DNA from 3 places in the Halalkalibacter lacteus genome. Region 3 is predicted to be linked to each of the others. Evidence: predicted binding sites of a transcription regulator. Region 3 holds the regulator's gene; each other region holds the start of a gene.
What was found. The regulator CtsR, encoded in region 3, represses protease genes until heat stress. The targets are predictions, from matches to a motif close to ATGGTCAATAAAGGTCAAACA.

Region 1 (5,125 bases), on a different contig from region 3:
TTTCAACCGAGGTTCGGTCACGTTATGCCGAAGAAGGGGCTGTTCCAGTTGAGATTGATGAAGAGCGCTTACAGTCATTAGGAGTTTCAATTATCCGCGATCACTTTGTTACAGAGTTAGGAAATATGCTTCGGCATGATGCAATAAAGGTTTCAAAAGCAATTTTACGTGTGTAAGAGGATGAGCATAAAGACTATCCAAAGTAGAGTTCGTGTCAGCTTGAACACATATTATAAATAGCCAATGTACGTGTAGGAATTTTCTTTAGATCGAAAGCTTTTCTTGCTTTCATGTGAAATGCTTTGTGCAAACATAAGGCAGATACGTGCTACATGGCTGAAAGGAGTGAGGACCGTGTCCTTTGCAGCCAAAACAAAAAAAGAACTGACACAACTAGAACAAGAAGACTGCTGTGCCACAGCAGAATTAGCTGCACTTATTCGTATGAATGGTTCTCTTTCGTTTAGTCAAATGAAACTTGGTTTAGATGTTACGACAGAGAATGCTGCGATTGCAAGACGAATTTACACTCTTATTAAGCGGGTGTATCCATCGATGTTTGTCGAGCTTCTTGTTCGAAAAAAGATGAGATTAAAAAAGAACAACGTGTATCTTGTTCGCATGCAACACGAGGCAAAAGAGCTGCTCGAACTTCTAGGGATATTAGGAGAAGGGTTTGTCTTTCTTCGTACGATTTCAAAAAAATTAACAAAATCAAATTGTTGCAAGCGAGCTTATTTACGAGGTGCCTTTTTAGCTGGAGGGTCCATTAATCATCCAGAGACTTCATCCTATCACTTAGAGGTATTCTCAATTTATGAGGAACATAATGATTCATTATGTGAATTAATGAACGAATATCAATTAAATGCAAAAACATTGGAACGTAAAAAGGGTTTCATCACGTATATGAAAGAGAGCGAAAAAATAATCGAGTTTTTAAATATTATTGGTGCTCATCAAGCGTTGCTCTATTTTGAAGATGTTCGAATCATGAAAGGTATGCGAAATTCTGTAAATCGACTAGTGAATTGTGAAACCGCAAACTTAAACAAGACAGTTGGAGCAGCGCTTAGACAAGTGGAGAATATTCGATATATTGATCGAATGATTGGACTTGATCAACTCCCTCCGAAACTAAAAGAAATTGCCGAGTTACGAGTGTTGCATCAAGATGTTACTCTCAAAGAGTTAGGGGAAATGGTTGATGGAGGAACGGTTAGCAAATCTGGTGTGAATCATCGCTTACGAAAAATTGACCAAATTGCAAACAAACTTAGGAATGGTCAAGCATTTGAAACATGAAAAAAATCGAATATAAATATGGTATGAGGGGGAGATTAATATGGTAAAAAAGGAAGTAACAGTTAAAAGGAAAGCGGGTTTACAAGCAAGACCAGCCGCATTATTTGTGCAGGAAGCTAGTCGATTTTCATCCGAGGTATTTATTGAAAAAAATGAAAAAAAAGTAAATGCCAAAAGCATTATGGGCTTAATGAGCTTAGCTATGGGTCATGGCACAACATTTACGCTTGTAATAGATGGAAACGACGAGACTGAGGCACTTGAAACGTTAAGCGCTTTTATTGAAACAGAATAATGATAAGGGAAGACGCCGATTACTTGTAAAAGTAAACGGTGTCTTTTTGATGGCTTATTAAATTTATATGAAATAAGAAAAACTAAGGCCTCCGCCTGAGTTCGCTCTTCGTTTGAGAAAGTAGGATAAACACTATATTTCTCTGTTTGAAGGGAATCTGGCGGAGGCCAAGTTTTTCTACTTCGAAGCAGGAATGACTTTGTCGATCAAGCCATATTCTTGTGCTTTTGATGCAATCATGAAATTGTCACGATCGGTATCACGTTCAATGACTTCCATTGGTTGACCGGTACGTTCAGCTAAAATTTTGTTTAAGCTTTCGCGCATTTCAATGATCCGTTTTGCATGAATTTGAATGTCGGAAGCTTGACCTTGTGTTCCACCAAGTGGCTGGTGAATCATGACTTCACTGTTTGGAAGAGCGAAACGTTTCCCCTTCTCACCAGCGGCTAGTAAGAATGCACCCATTGAGGCAGCCATACCAATACAAATCGTTGATACTTTTGGCTTTATGTACTGCATTGTGTCATAGATCGCCATACCAGCCGTAATCGATCCGCCTGGGCTGTTAATATAGATAGAAATGTCTTTCTCTGGATCTTCTGCTTGTAGGAAAAGCAGTTGAGCTACGATTGAATTTGCAACATTATCATCAATCCCGCTGCCTAACATGATAATACGATCTTTTAACAAACGAGAGTAAATGTCATATGCACGTTCGCCTCGGTTTGTTTGTTCAATAACTGTAGGAATTAAGTTCATGTAAAATCCTCCTTTTGTTTTAGTGAAGCCAAATGTGTTCAAATAACTGAGCTATGTACATCATACCTAAATGGTCAAAGAAGGTCAAATGATAAGACTTCTTCGCTTCAATGAGGGTGTGGAAACGCGAATTGAACATTAGCGTCTCTGAAACAGAATCTACTTTCCGCAATCATTCTAAATTTTCAAAGCATGTAAATAGATGACAGCACGGGAGGTGTATTCCATTTTTAGGAATTTGAAAACAACCTCTTACTACATATATTCCATATGAAGTTATTTAAACCCTCCTTTCATAATATCCGTTTTTAAATAATCTAAACGATTATTAGGCAGGATTAAACATAGTTTTCAAGAATTAAATCAAATATAATAAGATATGGTATGAAATAAAGTAGTATAGGCATAAGCATTAGAAAGCGTTTACACTTAAAGTGTAACTCTTTAATGAAAATGAAGGGAGGGGAATACAAGTGCAATTTGGTCTTTATCAACAACAGACAACAAGTTTGGTCATGACGCAAGAATTACGTCAAGCAATTCACTTGTTGCAGTTTTCAGCGCAAGAGTTAGCAACCTATATTCAGGAACAAGCACTTGAAAACCCATTACTTGATGTGAAGGAACTACCTGGATTAGCCGAACAAACGTATTCCACTTATTCAAAAGCTTTCGAAGATCAAACCTCTCCAATTGACTATGCCCATATTGATAGAATAAGTTTAAGTGAATATCTCCTTCAACAAGTACAAGAGTTAAACATAACAAAAAAGCAGAAAAAAGAATTGGTCTATCTCGTCTATAGCTTGCGAGAAGACGGGTATGTATCGAGGCCACTTCAAGACATTTGCAATGATTTACAGATTGCGCTAGCAGAAGGAGAAAAATTGCTCCAGACATTGCAGAGCTTTGATCCTGCTGGTGTTGGCGCACGGAATTTACAAGAATGTTTATTGTTGCAATTGCAACGGTTAGACACGCCGCATATAATAGCTGAGCAGGTTATATCCTTATATATGGAAGAATTTGCGTCGCGAAAGTGGAAAGATATATCGAAAAAGCTGAGTATTACTCTTGCAGATGTGCAAGAAGTGAACGATGTCATTCAAACATTAGACCCTAGGCCGGGTAGTCAATATATATCAGATCCTGTTCAATTTGTTAGACCTGAAATTAGAATTGTTCCATATGAAGGCGATTTGCTTGTTCATATAGAGGATGATCTGATCCCAAGTGTTGGTCTGAACCATCATTATGAAGAATTACTTCGTAAAGAGCAGGATCATGAAGCGACTCATTATGCTAAAGAAAAAATACAACAAGTTCAATGGTTGATGAAAAGTATTCAGCAAAGGAAACAAACAATTCTAAAAGTTGGCGAAGCGATTGCCAGACATCAAAAAGATTATTTTTTAAATAAAAAAGGAAACTTGAATCCACTTACGTTAAAAGAAATTGCCGATGAGATTGAAGTCCATGAATCTACTGTGAGTCGAGCAACTACTAGTAAATTTGCCGATACTCCACGAGGAATCATTGAACTAAAATCGTTGTTTTCATCATCAATTCAAAATGGAATGGGTGAATCGGCATCTAGTCGCTCAATTAAAGATTGGATGAAAGAGATAATTGCGTCTGAGAATAAACAAAAGCCACTGTCTGATACAAAGATTGTAAGTTGGATTCAGGAAAAAAAGGACATAACGGTTTCAAGAAGAGCTATTGCCAAGTACCGAGATGAATTGGGGATTCCGGCTTCTTCTAAAAGGAAACGGTTTGAATAAAGCGGTATCCAACTAAAATGAGTAATGATAATTGGTAGTTAAAACCCGACCCTTCTGGGGGAAATCCAAAGAGGGCATTGGTTCACACGTTGCGCGTCCGCTCTGAGCAACCTGCTCAGAGTGGACTTAAAAGCAGGCGGCTCCGCTCAATGCTTCGATTTTTTTCGAAAAGGGTAAACCTCAACCCTTTTTGAAAAAAATCTATAAAAGTGAGTGATGTTGGAAATGTTAGAAGTAGTCGTTATGTCAAAAGTTGATTGTCCTTTATGTGATAAAGCGATCAATAAATTAGAGCCTTTAAAAAATGAGTTTGAGTTTACGATGACGATCGCAGACATTTATAAGGACGATGAGTTGTTAGAGAAGTATCAAATTATGATTCCGGTTATTTTGATTAATGGTGAAGAGGTTGATTTTGGGCAAATATCAGCGAAAAAAATAAGAAAGCGTTTACTTGAATTAAATGGGCAAATTTAACTTGTGTAAAGACCATATCCTTGGTAATATGGACTTGTAGGAAGGATTTGGTCTTATTTTGAACTGATCGGGACGCGAAAAGTCTATGCGGGACATAGTGAGTCCAGACTTGAAAAAGGGAGTATGGCTCTATGCAACTATTATTAGACATTCAGAAAAAATTATTACCTGATTTGCTTGATGTAATGGTCAAGCGTTATCGAATCCTCCACTACATTAAACTCATGCAACCAATAGGCAGAAGAAGCTTATCTTCTAACTTGCAATTATCAGAACGAATTCTCAGAGGAGAAGTCACGTTTTTGAAAGAGCAGGGACTTGTCCGTTTTGCAACAGCTGGGATGAGCATTACAGAAGAGGGCGAACAACTTTTTCTGAAATTAGAAGATGTAATGAAAGAATTACTTGGCCTTAGGGAGCTTGAAAGCAAGCTGAAAATTGAACTTGGTGTGAAGAAAGTTATTGTCGTTGCTGGAAATAGTGATGAAGATGATTGGGTTAA
Region 2 (5,125 bases), on a different contig from region 3:
TCAATCGAGTGTGCGCTTAATAAATGTAGAAATCTTCTCCATGAATAAGTAGAACGGTTTAAGAAACGGTAGACCGCGTCTTTAGCTGGAATATCCGTAGATTTCTTGCTTTCAAGTGTACGAAACCAGTTTTTGTTTTCAAAGATCAAACAAAAAATGAGTTGAAATAAATAAGCACAGGTAAAGCCAAAAGATTTGGTAATTCCAGCTTTCCTAAGATGTTTCAAAACTTTTAGTTCTTTAAATGTAGATTTTAATTCATTTGGTAGTTGCTTAGTTTGGTCATTATTCGCTATCATATAGAGGACACCTCTTCTGTATGGAATGTTTGATTCTCGACAAATCAACTATACCAAACGGATGGGTGTTTTTTATGCAAATTTTTCGTGTCAATGAAAGTATTTCAATGACGTCAGCAACTACTGTTGGTTGAGCTTATTGAACTTTTTTTGGTGCGAAAGTTGAGTAACTAATATAGAAAATCCTTTTTTAGCTCCGCATATGTAAAGAGGCTGCCTCACGAAGGTTTTCTCTTTAACTTCACGTCTTGTCCGTGTTTTTACAGAATAACCTTTCGTTAAACAGCCTCTTGCTATATTTCTTTATTTAACTTTAATATTATGACCTTCAACAGATACGTTGATGGAATCTACTTTTTCTTTATTGTTTATGATCAATGTTGTAATTTGATCTTCGATATGTTCTTGAATAGCACGGCGTAATGGACATGCACCGAATGCTTGGTGGTACCCCAGTTCAGCAAGCTTTTCTTTTGCCTCTACTGTTATTTCCATTGATAAACCTTGTTCTTTTAACGTACTTCGTAAATCTTCAAGCATAATATCGATAATCTTGATTAAATCAGCTTTTTCTAAATAATTGAACTCAATAATCGAATCAATGCGGTTTAGAAATTCAGGTTTAAAGTAATCTCTTAAACTTTCAAGAACACCCTGTGTAGCAAGTACACTTTCACCTTCTGTTTCATTAAAACCGATTGCAGCTAATTTGCTCTCATTCACGCCTGCATTTGATGTCATGATAATAACCGTTTCATTGAAGTTTACTACTCTTCCTTGGTTATCGGTTAAGCGTCCATCTTCCATAATTTGCAGGAACATATTTAAGACATCAGGATGTGCTTTTTCGACCTCATCTAAAAGAATAATTGAGTACGGATTTCTGCGTACTTGCTCAGTTAATTGGCCAGCTTCGTCGTGACCTACATATCCAGGAGGGGACCCAATTAGTTTCGAAACTGAGTGCTTTTCCATGTATTCACTCATATCAAGACGAATCATGGAATCCTTGCTTCCGAATAATTCTGCTGCAAGTGTTTTTGTTAACTCTGTTTTCCCTGTTCCTGTTGAACCAACAAATAGGAAGGAAGCCGTTGGACGCGCTTTTGGTTTTAGTCCTACACGAGCACGTAGGATTGCTTTTGCAACTTTTTCAATCGCTTTTTCTTGTCCTATCACTTTGTTCGCTAAATTAGACTGTAAATTTTTCATTTTTGATTGCTCTGACTTTTGTAGTTTCTTAACAGGAATACCTGAACTTTTCTCTATAATATCTTGGATGTGTTCAATGGTTACTTCTGTTACAGGCTCTACTACTTCGGTAGCTAACTTATTCTTAATGCTCACTTCTTCATCACGTAGCTTTGCAGCTTTTTCATAATCCTCCTGCTTAGTCGCTTTATTTTTTTCGCGAATAAGGTCATCTAGACGTTTTTGTAATTTCCTTTTGTCTGTGATACCTTGTGTTAAATTTAATTTCGATCCAGCTTCATCAAGTAAGTCGATTGCTTTATCTGGTAAAAATCGACCTTGAATGTACCGATCTGATAACGTTACACAGGCTTTTAACACTTCATCAGAGTATTTTACATTGTGGTAGTATTCATAAATAGGGCGAATTCCTTTTAGAATTTCAAAAGCTTCATCCGTTGTTGGCTCTTTAACATGAACTGATTGGAAGCGACGCTCTAGTGCTGGATCCTTTTCAATCATTCGGTACTCTTTTAATGTTGTCGCACCGATTATTTGTAATTCTCCTCTTGCCAAAGCGGGTTTTAAAATATTCCCTGCATCCATAGATCCTTCAGAAGTACCACCAGCCCCAACCATCATATGAAGTTCATCAATAAAAAGAATAACATCTTGACGTTGCCCTAGTTCTCTAACAAGTTGTTGCATTTTTTCCTCAAATTGTCCTCTATAGCTTGTACCAGCAACAAGTGAATTAATGTCTAAAACATACACTTCCTTATTAAGAAGCTTAGTAGGAACTTCGCCTTTTACAATCTTTAGTGCGAATCCTTCAGCGATTGCTGTTTTACCAACCCCTGCTTCACCAATTAGAACGGGATTATTCTTTGAACGGCGATTTAATACTTCAATTACACGATCAATTTCCTTTTCTCGGCCAATCACAGCATCAATACGACCTTGTCTAGCCTCTTTAGATAAGTTACGGCCATGTTTATCAAGGAATCCATCCCCACCTTGATTAGGAGTTGCTTCTTTTACTTGTTGTATAAATTCGTTAGTCACGTTATGTGTATTGGCTTGTAACAACTCTTTAAAAAAGTCGTCAAAATGCAATGATGACATTCTATATCCATTTTGTGTTTGAGCGTAACAATCTGAACACAACGTAATCTGTTTTTTAGACTGATTGATCATAATATTCATTTTTACATTCGCTTGTTTACTTTGACATTTTTCACATAAAATCACGGTTATACCTCCTCTTGAATTTGACCAATTTTGACCTTTTGTATAAAAGAAAAAGCCATTAAAGGCTGTAATATATCGTGGAGCTATTTCTATTACATTTGACCTTCTTTGACTTTTCAACTGGAAAATTTATTGCATCTTGCTAATTAAGGTTCTTAGCTATAACTACTAAAAAGAGTTGTCTTGTAAAACAACTCTTTTCTTACTTATAACAGTTCCAATTCGGCTTCAATAAAATTCATCAAGTCTTTGACCATTGTTTCCGAGAAATCAAAACGAATACTAGCAGCTTCATATACTTCAGGTAATGATTTTGACGATCCAAGGGCGAGAGCTTGCTTATAGTATTCAAGTGCTCGCTTTGGGTTTTCTCGATATTGTTTGTACATTTGAACAGCACCTAGTTGAGCAATAACGTACTCAATATAGTAAAACGGTACTTCGAATATGTGAAGAATTCTAAGCCAAGAAGCTTGCTGCCATTTTTCAAAACCGCTCCAGTCAACAACTCCTGAATCTAACTCGATCATAAGTTCTTGATATTTCTCATTACGTTCAGATGCAGTATGATTAGGGTTTTCATACATCCAATGCTGAAATTGATCAATAATCATCCCTTGAGGAAGAAAATCGATAATTCCTTTCAATTGTTCTTTCTTCGCTCGTTTAAAATCCTGTTCATTTTCATAAAACAAATTCCATTGGTCCATTGTCAGAAGTTCCATTGACATGCTTGCTAATTCAGCTGATTCCATTGGTGTTTCTCTGTAATCACGAATAGGTTGACAACTCATAAGGTTATTATGAATGCAATGTCCCATTTCATGTAGCAATGTAATCATATCATCGTGTGTTTTAGATGCATTCATAAAAATAAATGAAAGTTCGGATAATGGCAGCGGAGAACAAAATCCTCCTGGAGATTTTCCTTTCCTGCTGTTTAAATCAAGCATACCTCTTTCATTCATTGTTGTTAAAAGCTCAGCAAACCTGCGATCTAAGTTATGTAAAATAGTAGTCGAATGTTTAATAAGCTCATTTGTGTTTGAGAAAGGCTGTAGTGGCTTTTGACCTTTAAGAACCGCTTGTCGATCCCAAGGTTGGTACCTCTCAACTTCTAATTCTAACATGTGTTCTTTCTGTAATTTTTCTTTTAATGGTTTTACATACTTACGAATTGAATCTGCAAGCTCCCTACAATCCCGAGGTGTATAGTCAAAACGCTCATATTTCTTAAACATATAATCACGATAATTAACAAGTCCTGCGTTTTTTGCTTTTTGATGACGTATAACGATTAATTCATTCATAATTTGTTGAAGGATGGATTCTTTAGAGAGGATTGCATCTGAGATTAATGTAAAAGCTTTTTTCCTCGTTTCACGATCAGGATCTTGTATGTACGGCGCTAATTCGCTTAATGTTAGCTCTTTTTCCTCCCAATGAACCGTCAATGCCCCGATAAGCTCAAAGTAATTTGTCGCATAGCTATCTTCTTTTACTTCAAGATCAATATTTTCTAATCGGAATATTTCTTTAGCATTTTTTTTACTTTTAATTAATTGTTTGTAAAAGGAAGGGGGGAATTGGTCTCTCACTTTCAACTCTAAGAATTTCTCATCGAAAAATGAGACATATTTTTTAAAAAGAGGGTCAATAACACTCTGATCGTGTTCAAACGTTTTTTTTGCTTCGTTTGAATTATTTTGACATTGAAAATCGATATAATGTCCAGACATTGCTTCTTCTATTGCATCAAAAAGTTCTGATTGTTGTTTCAACCATGCTTCTAACTCATTAACTGTATCAATTGATTGATTTAATAATGTCTTGAGAGCTTTTTCAAGAACTTCTGGTTCTTGAAAATTAAACGTTTCAATATAAAACTTAGACATCTTACAACCTCCTCTACATATAAGCTTATCGTATCAAATATTTAGATGTTAATAAATAACAAATAATTCAAAAAAGTGATTCGAACGAGTCGAATCACTTTTTGATTGTTGCCTATTTTTCCATCCAATTTGTATGGAATACTCCTTCTTTATCAATACGCTGATACGTATGAGCTCCAAAATAATCTCTTTGAGCTTGCAGAAGGTTTGCAGGAAGTGTCTCTGTACGATAGCTGTCATAATAAGCTAATGCGCTAGCAAGACCCGGTACAGGAATTCCTAATTTCACAGCTGTCGCTACAACATCACGTGCAGCTTCTTGATAGTTTTCAACGATGTCCTGGAAGTATGGATCAAGCAATAAGTTTGTTAATTTTGCATCACGGTCGTATGCTTCTTTAATATTTTGTAAGAAACGTGCACGAATGATACAACCGCCTCTGAAGATCATGGAAATATTCCCTAAGTTCAAATTCCAGTCATATTCTT
Region 3 (5,125 bases):
TGACCGACAATTCGTTCATGAAGAATGGACTCCATTTTAAGCAAACGGTCTGTTTCTTCTTCTGCTAATTTAGAAACGGGAATTCCAGTCCAACTAGCAACGACTTGTGCAATATCTTCTACTGTTACCTCTGTATCTTCTTGACCTTGCTTTTTCTTCCATTCATTTTTCATCTCTTCTAATTCTTCACGTAAACGCTGTTCAGAGTCACGTAAAGATGCTGCTTTTTCGAATTCTTGACTTTGAACGGCTGCATCTTTTTCTTTTCGAGTTTCCTCTAAACGCCCTTCAAGCTCTTTTAAGTTTGGCGGTGCTGTATAAGACTTTAGACGGACCTTTGATCCAGCTTCATCAATTAAATCAATTGCTTTATCTGGTAAGAAACGGTCTGATATATAGCGATCGGACATTTTTACCGCACCATCAATTGCATCGTCTGTGATTGTTACACGGTGATGCGCTTCATAGCGATCACGAAGTCCTTTTAGAATTAAGATCGATTCTTCAAGTGTTGGCTCATTTACTTTAATTGGTTGGAAACGACGCTCAAGCGCAGCATCCTTTTCAATATATTTACGATATTCATCAAGTGTAGTCGCACCAATACATTGTAGTTCCCCACGCGCAAGAGATGGCTTTAAGATGTTTGACGCATCAATAGCTCCTTCTGCACCACCCGCACCGATTAGTGTATGAAGCTCATCTATGAATAAGATAACGTTTCCTGCTTGACGAATTTCATCCATTACTTTTTTCAACCTGTCTTCAAATTCACCTCGATACTTTGTACCAGCAACGACTGTTCCCATATCAAGTGTCATAACACGCTTATTACGTAGTGTTTCTGGCACTTCGTTTGCAATGATCGATTGAGCTAACCCTTCTGCAATCGCCGTTTTACCTACACCCGGTTCCCCAATTAAAACAGGATTATTTTTCGTCCGACGACTTAGGACTTGAATCACTCTTTCAATCTCTTTGCTACGACCAATAACAGGGTCAAGGGATTCTTCTCTAGCAACAGCCGTTAAATCGCGTGCTAAACTATCAAGAGTCGGTGTATTCGCGTTACTAGATCCTGTACTTTGTCCAGAAGAATTACCAACTTCATTGCTTCCTAAAAGTTGTAATACTTGCTGACGTGCTTTATTCAAACTAACTCCTAAGTTATTAAGAACACGTGCAGCTACTCCTTCTCCTTCACGAATGAGGCCAAGTAAAATATGTTCTGTTCCGACATAAGAATGTCCTAACTTACGGGCTTCATCCATTGAAAGTTCAATGACTTTCTTAGCTCTTGGAGTGTAGTGAATGGTTTTAGAACCTTCCTGTCCTTTCCCTATTAAAGATTCTACTTCTTTTTGAATCTTTTCTGAACCTAGACCAAGAGCTTGAAGAGCTTTTGCAGCTATTCCTTCACCTTCTCTTATCAAACCGAGTAAAATATGCTCTGTTCCGATATTATTATGGCCCAATCTTACTGCTTCTTCTTGCGCTAATGCTAATACCTTCTGTGCTCGCTCTGTAAAACGTCCAAACATCATTGACGTTCACCTCCATGATTATTCGTTCGTTTCTTCCTCTAATTTTACCCTTTCTCTAATAAGGGTCGCTCTTCTTTCGTCGCGTTGCTCCGGTGATAATACTTCGCCAGCATACTGCTGCAAGAACCCCGGCTGAGTCAAAATCATTAGTTCATTTAATATGTTCCCTGAAAGTCCTTTAATCAACCCTAAATCAATACCCAACCTAACATTTGATAAACGTTGCGTCGCTTCTTTTGATTCGATCATTCGACTATGAGATAAAATACCAAACGAGCGATGAACCCGATCCTCTAATTGCAACCTTGATTGGTCTAAGAGGACTTCTCTAGCAGAACGCTCTTGTTGAATAAGCTGGAGAACCACTCCTCGCAAATCTTCAACAATGTCCTCCTCTGATTTACCTAAGGTAAGTTGGTTAGAGATTTGAAATAGGTTACCTAAAGCTTCGCTACCTTCCCCATAAATTCCTCTAACAACTAATCCTAATTGATTAATTGCTGGTAAAATCCGATTTAATTGCTGCGTCATAGCAAGAGCCGGCAAATGCATCATGACAGATGCGCGTAAACCTGTCCCAACATTTGTCGGACAACTCGTTAAGTACCCTCTTTTTTCATCAAATGCATATGTGAGGCGTTGCTCAATCCAATCATCGATCTCATTCGCTTTCTCTAAGCCCTTTCCTAATTGAAAACCAGGAAGCAAACACTGAATACGAATATGATCTTCTTCATTAATCATAATGCTTATAGCCTCATCTTTATCGAGCAAGACAGCTCCATACTTCGAATGATCAGCCAAGTGAGGACTAATTAAATGTTTTTCGACTAATACACGCTTCTCATTTTGTTTCATATCGTCAATTTGTAAGAACTCAAGTGACCCAACTGCTTGAAATTCTTCTTGAGTTAGCGCATCACCAACATGCTTACATGTTGCATAAGACTCTTCCATTGAAGCTAAAAGGGGAAACTTATATTCTTCCAGGTTTCTAGCTAATCTTATTCGGCTACTTAAGACAATATCGGAATCTGGACCATCTTTTTTCATCCAAGGGCTTAACGCTTCTGAAATAAACTGTTGGAGTGACATGATTTCAGCCCCCCTTTTGCTCATTCTTTTGTTTTTCTAATAACCGAATTTCGTCTCGAAGTTCGGCAGCCTTCTCAAATTCCTCTTGCTCAATTAGCCCTTTAAGTTTCTCTTTCAACGTTTCAATTTGCCGTTGCAGTTGAATACCTCCACCAATTCTCTCTGGAAGCTTTCCAGCATGTGTATGGTTGCCACTATGCACTCGTTTTAAGATCGGGCCTAATTTCGTTTCAAAACTCTTATAGCAATTGGCACACCCAAATCTCCCTACTTGAGTAAATTGCTCATAAGTCATTCCACATTTTCCACAAGTCGGTTTTGCCTCTGACTCTGTTTTCAATGGTTGTTCAAAATGCAATAAACCAGATAAAAGTTGGTGGATGGAAAAGCTATTTGTCCCTGGAAAATATTCTCCCTTTTCTTTGGCACACTGTTCACAAATATGAAACTCTGTTTTCTCTCCATTTATAATTTTGGCAAAATGTAAACTTGCTTTCCTTTTATTACATTCCTGACAAATCATCGAAACTCCTCCTATCTTAAGAGAATTCTTTGTATTTTAATGTTTCTAGCATCGCTTTAACAATATTTGCACGTACTTCATCTCTGTGATGAACATTAGCATTATATAACGTTCGATCTAAAACGCTAATCATAATATTTGCTTCTCTTTTTGTGATTGCTTTTTCATCAAATAACCGTAAGATAATGTTCTCAGCAGTGTGCTGATCAATATTTTTTCCGGTAATCTGAATCATTTGGTCAAATAAATCTAAGTGGTCATGAGGACTGACTTTCATGATACGGATATACCCCCCTCCACCTCTTTTGCTTTCAACTTGATAGCCTTTTTCCAAAGTAAATCTCGTTTGAATAACATAATTAATTTGTGAAGGGACACATTGAAATTTTTTGGCAATTTCACTTCTTTTAATTTCTAAGGGGTCATTTCCACTGTTTCGTATCGTGGCTTTTAAATAATCCTCAATGATGTCTGATATATTTCTCAAACTTTGTCCTCCCCTCACTATTTGACTTTGACTATCTTTGACTTTATTAATATTATATGCTCTCTATTATAAAAGTGCAATATGTATGCTTGCTATTAGTATAACCATGCTTGTATAGTCGATAACCATTTACTATTGAGATTATGTCGCTTTCCTTTACGAAAGAAAGAAATGATTTCTAATTATGATGACCATGAAAAAACGAGGTTGAAAAAAGAATTGATTCTCTATCTATATGTAGTCACAATAGATCATTTTGAATCATTTTTTAAACAACCTCGTACTTTTTTATGAAGCTAACACTTGTCCTACTAATTCTTTCGACGTGAATTTTTGATAATTTTTATTTATTTTCTTCACTTTGATATAATCTAGATACTTCTCAAAGTCGCTTGTTACATCTGATTGTCCAACTAAATATATCTTGGTCCAACCTCGATGTTTTGCTTCTTTTTCAATTGTTCCTGCTAACCTTTTATACCAACGTTGCTTATTAGCTTCTAAGCGATTTTCGTATTTATCACGATGATTGGCACCTGAAGCCATTCGCTCTCTAGCAGCAACCCCCTCATACTGCTTCCAATCTTCATTTTCCAAATCCAAGTGATACGCAAGTTCCTTCTTTACTTCTCCTAAACTCGTTTCAATTGCAAAGATGTCTTCTTTTTGTATAAATAAGATCCCCTCGGTTGGAAACTGTTCTTGAACTCTTTCTAGTTGATTAAGATCAGGTTGTTTCTCCCAATGAAACTCATTGTCTAATGATATTTGTAACTTCTTTAAAAGAACTTCACCGTTAGATGATGCAATGAGAAAAATACTTTTGGGTAATTCCAGTTGTATATGATTCATCTCCTCTTGCGCCTTTTTCTTTACCTTTTTATATGCATCTAAGTTATGATGCTCACTTGAATGAATGTACTCTTCTAATTTTTTTAATCCGTTTTTTAAACGGATCTTCCATTCTCCTTTTTGCTGATTATTACTTGTTTGGTCCGTGTTTAAGTAAATCGTTAAGCAACCTTCTTCACAATCCCGTTCTCTAAGTCGTTGGAGTTCTTTTGCAAATGTCATTTTAGCTTCCTCCTTTAAATGTGGAGAATCATCTCCATATCTTAGAGGTCTATAACCTAGTTCGAGTTTGATTAAACATGGTTATCCTAAAACGTGTCTGGTTGTAGTAGTTTTTGTTTGGTTGTATCTTTATTTGTTGATTAAGGTGATTTTTATGTAAAACAAAAAAAGTTTTATAAAAGGTATGCTCCTATTATATAGTTAGTGGACTTTCCTTAATAATATTCATAATTTCTAGAGTTACTTTTGTAAGTCTAACAGTAAAATTACAATGAAGATTTAAACTCAACACTACGTAGAATTGCCTTTGTGTTACGATTGAAAGGGGGTTATTACATGATTTAAAGAAACAGGAGACGTTTTTTAAATTTATCACACGAATGTTTATTTTTTTAATCCGCG

Region 1: the regulator CtsR is predicted to act here: its motif matches at 2,433-2,453, upstream of clpP (ATP-dependent Clp endopeptidase proteolytic subunit ClpP).
Region 2: the regulator CtsR is predicted to act here: its motif matches at 2,837-2,857, upstream of SAZ04_RS14290 (ATP-dependent Clp protease ATP-binding subunit).

The regions. Positions count from the first base shown of each region.
Region 1 covers NZ_JAWRVL010000014.1:33,487-38,611, reverse strand. Annotated here, with positions in the region: gene SAZ04_RS11865 (gluconeogenesis factor YvcK family protein) at 1-176, shown strand, start outside; gene whiA (DNA-binding protein WhiA) at 355-1,305, shown strand; gene SAZ04_RS11855 (HPr family phosphocarrier protein) at 1,346-1,600, shown strand; gene clpP (ATP-dependent Clp endopeptidase proteolytic subunit ClpP) at 1,778-2,362, opposite strand; gene rpoN (RNA polymerase factor sigma-54) at 2,836-4,146, shown strand; gene SAZ04_RS11840 (glutaredoxin family protein) at 4,390-4,623, shown strand; gene SAZ04_RS11835 (sugar-binding transcriptional regulator) at 4,755-5,125, shown strand, end outside.
Region 2 covers NZ_JAWRVL010000019.1:41,712-46,836, reverse strand. Annotated here, with positions in the region: partial or broken gene SAZ04_RS14295 (IS4 family transposase) at 1-299, opposite strand, end outside; gene SAZ04_RS14290 (ATP-dependent Clp protease ATP-binding subunit) at 603-2,738, opposite strand; gene SAZ04_RS14285 (M3 family oligoendopeptidase) at 2,948-4,636, opposite strand; gene gndA (NADP-dependent phosphogluconate dehydrogenase) at 4,749-5,125, opposite strand, start outside.
Region 3 covers NZ_JAWRVL010000021.1:379-5,503, reverse strand. Annotated here, with positions in the region: gene clpC (ATP-dependent protease ATP-binding subunit ClpC) at 1-1,544, opposite strand, end outside; gene mcsB (protein-arginine kinase McsB) at 1,563-2,639, opposite strand; gene mcsA (protein-arginine kinase activator protein McsA) at 2,644-3,162, opposite strand; gene SAZ04_RS14870 (CtsR family transcriptional regulator) at 3,179-3,649, opposite strand; gene SAZ04_RS14865 (VLRF1 family aeRF1-type release factor) at 3,938-4,723, opposite strand.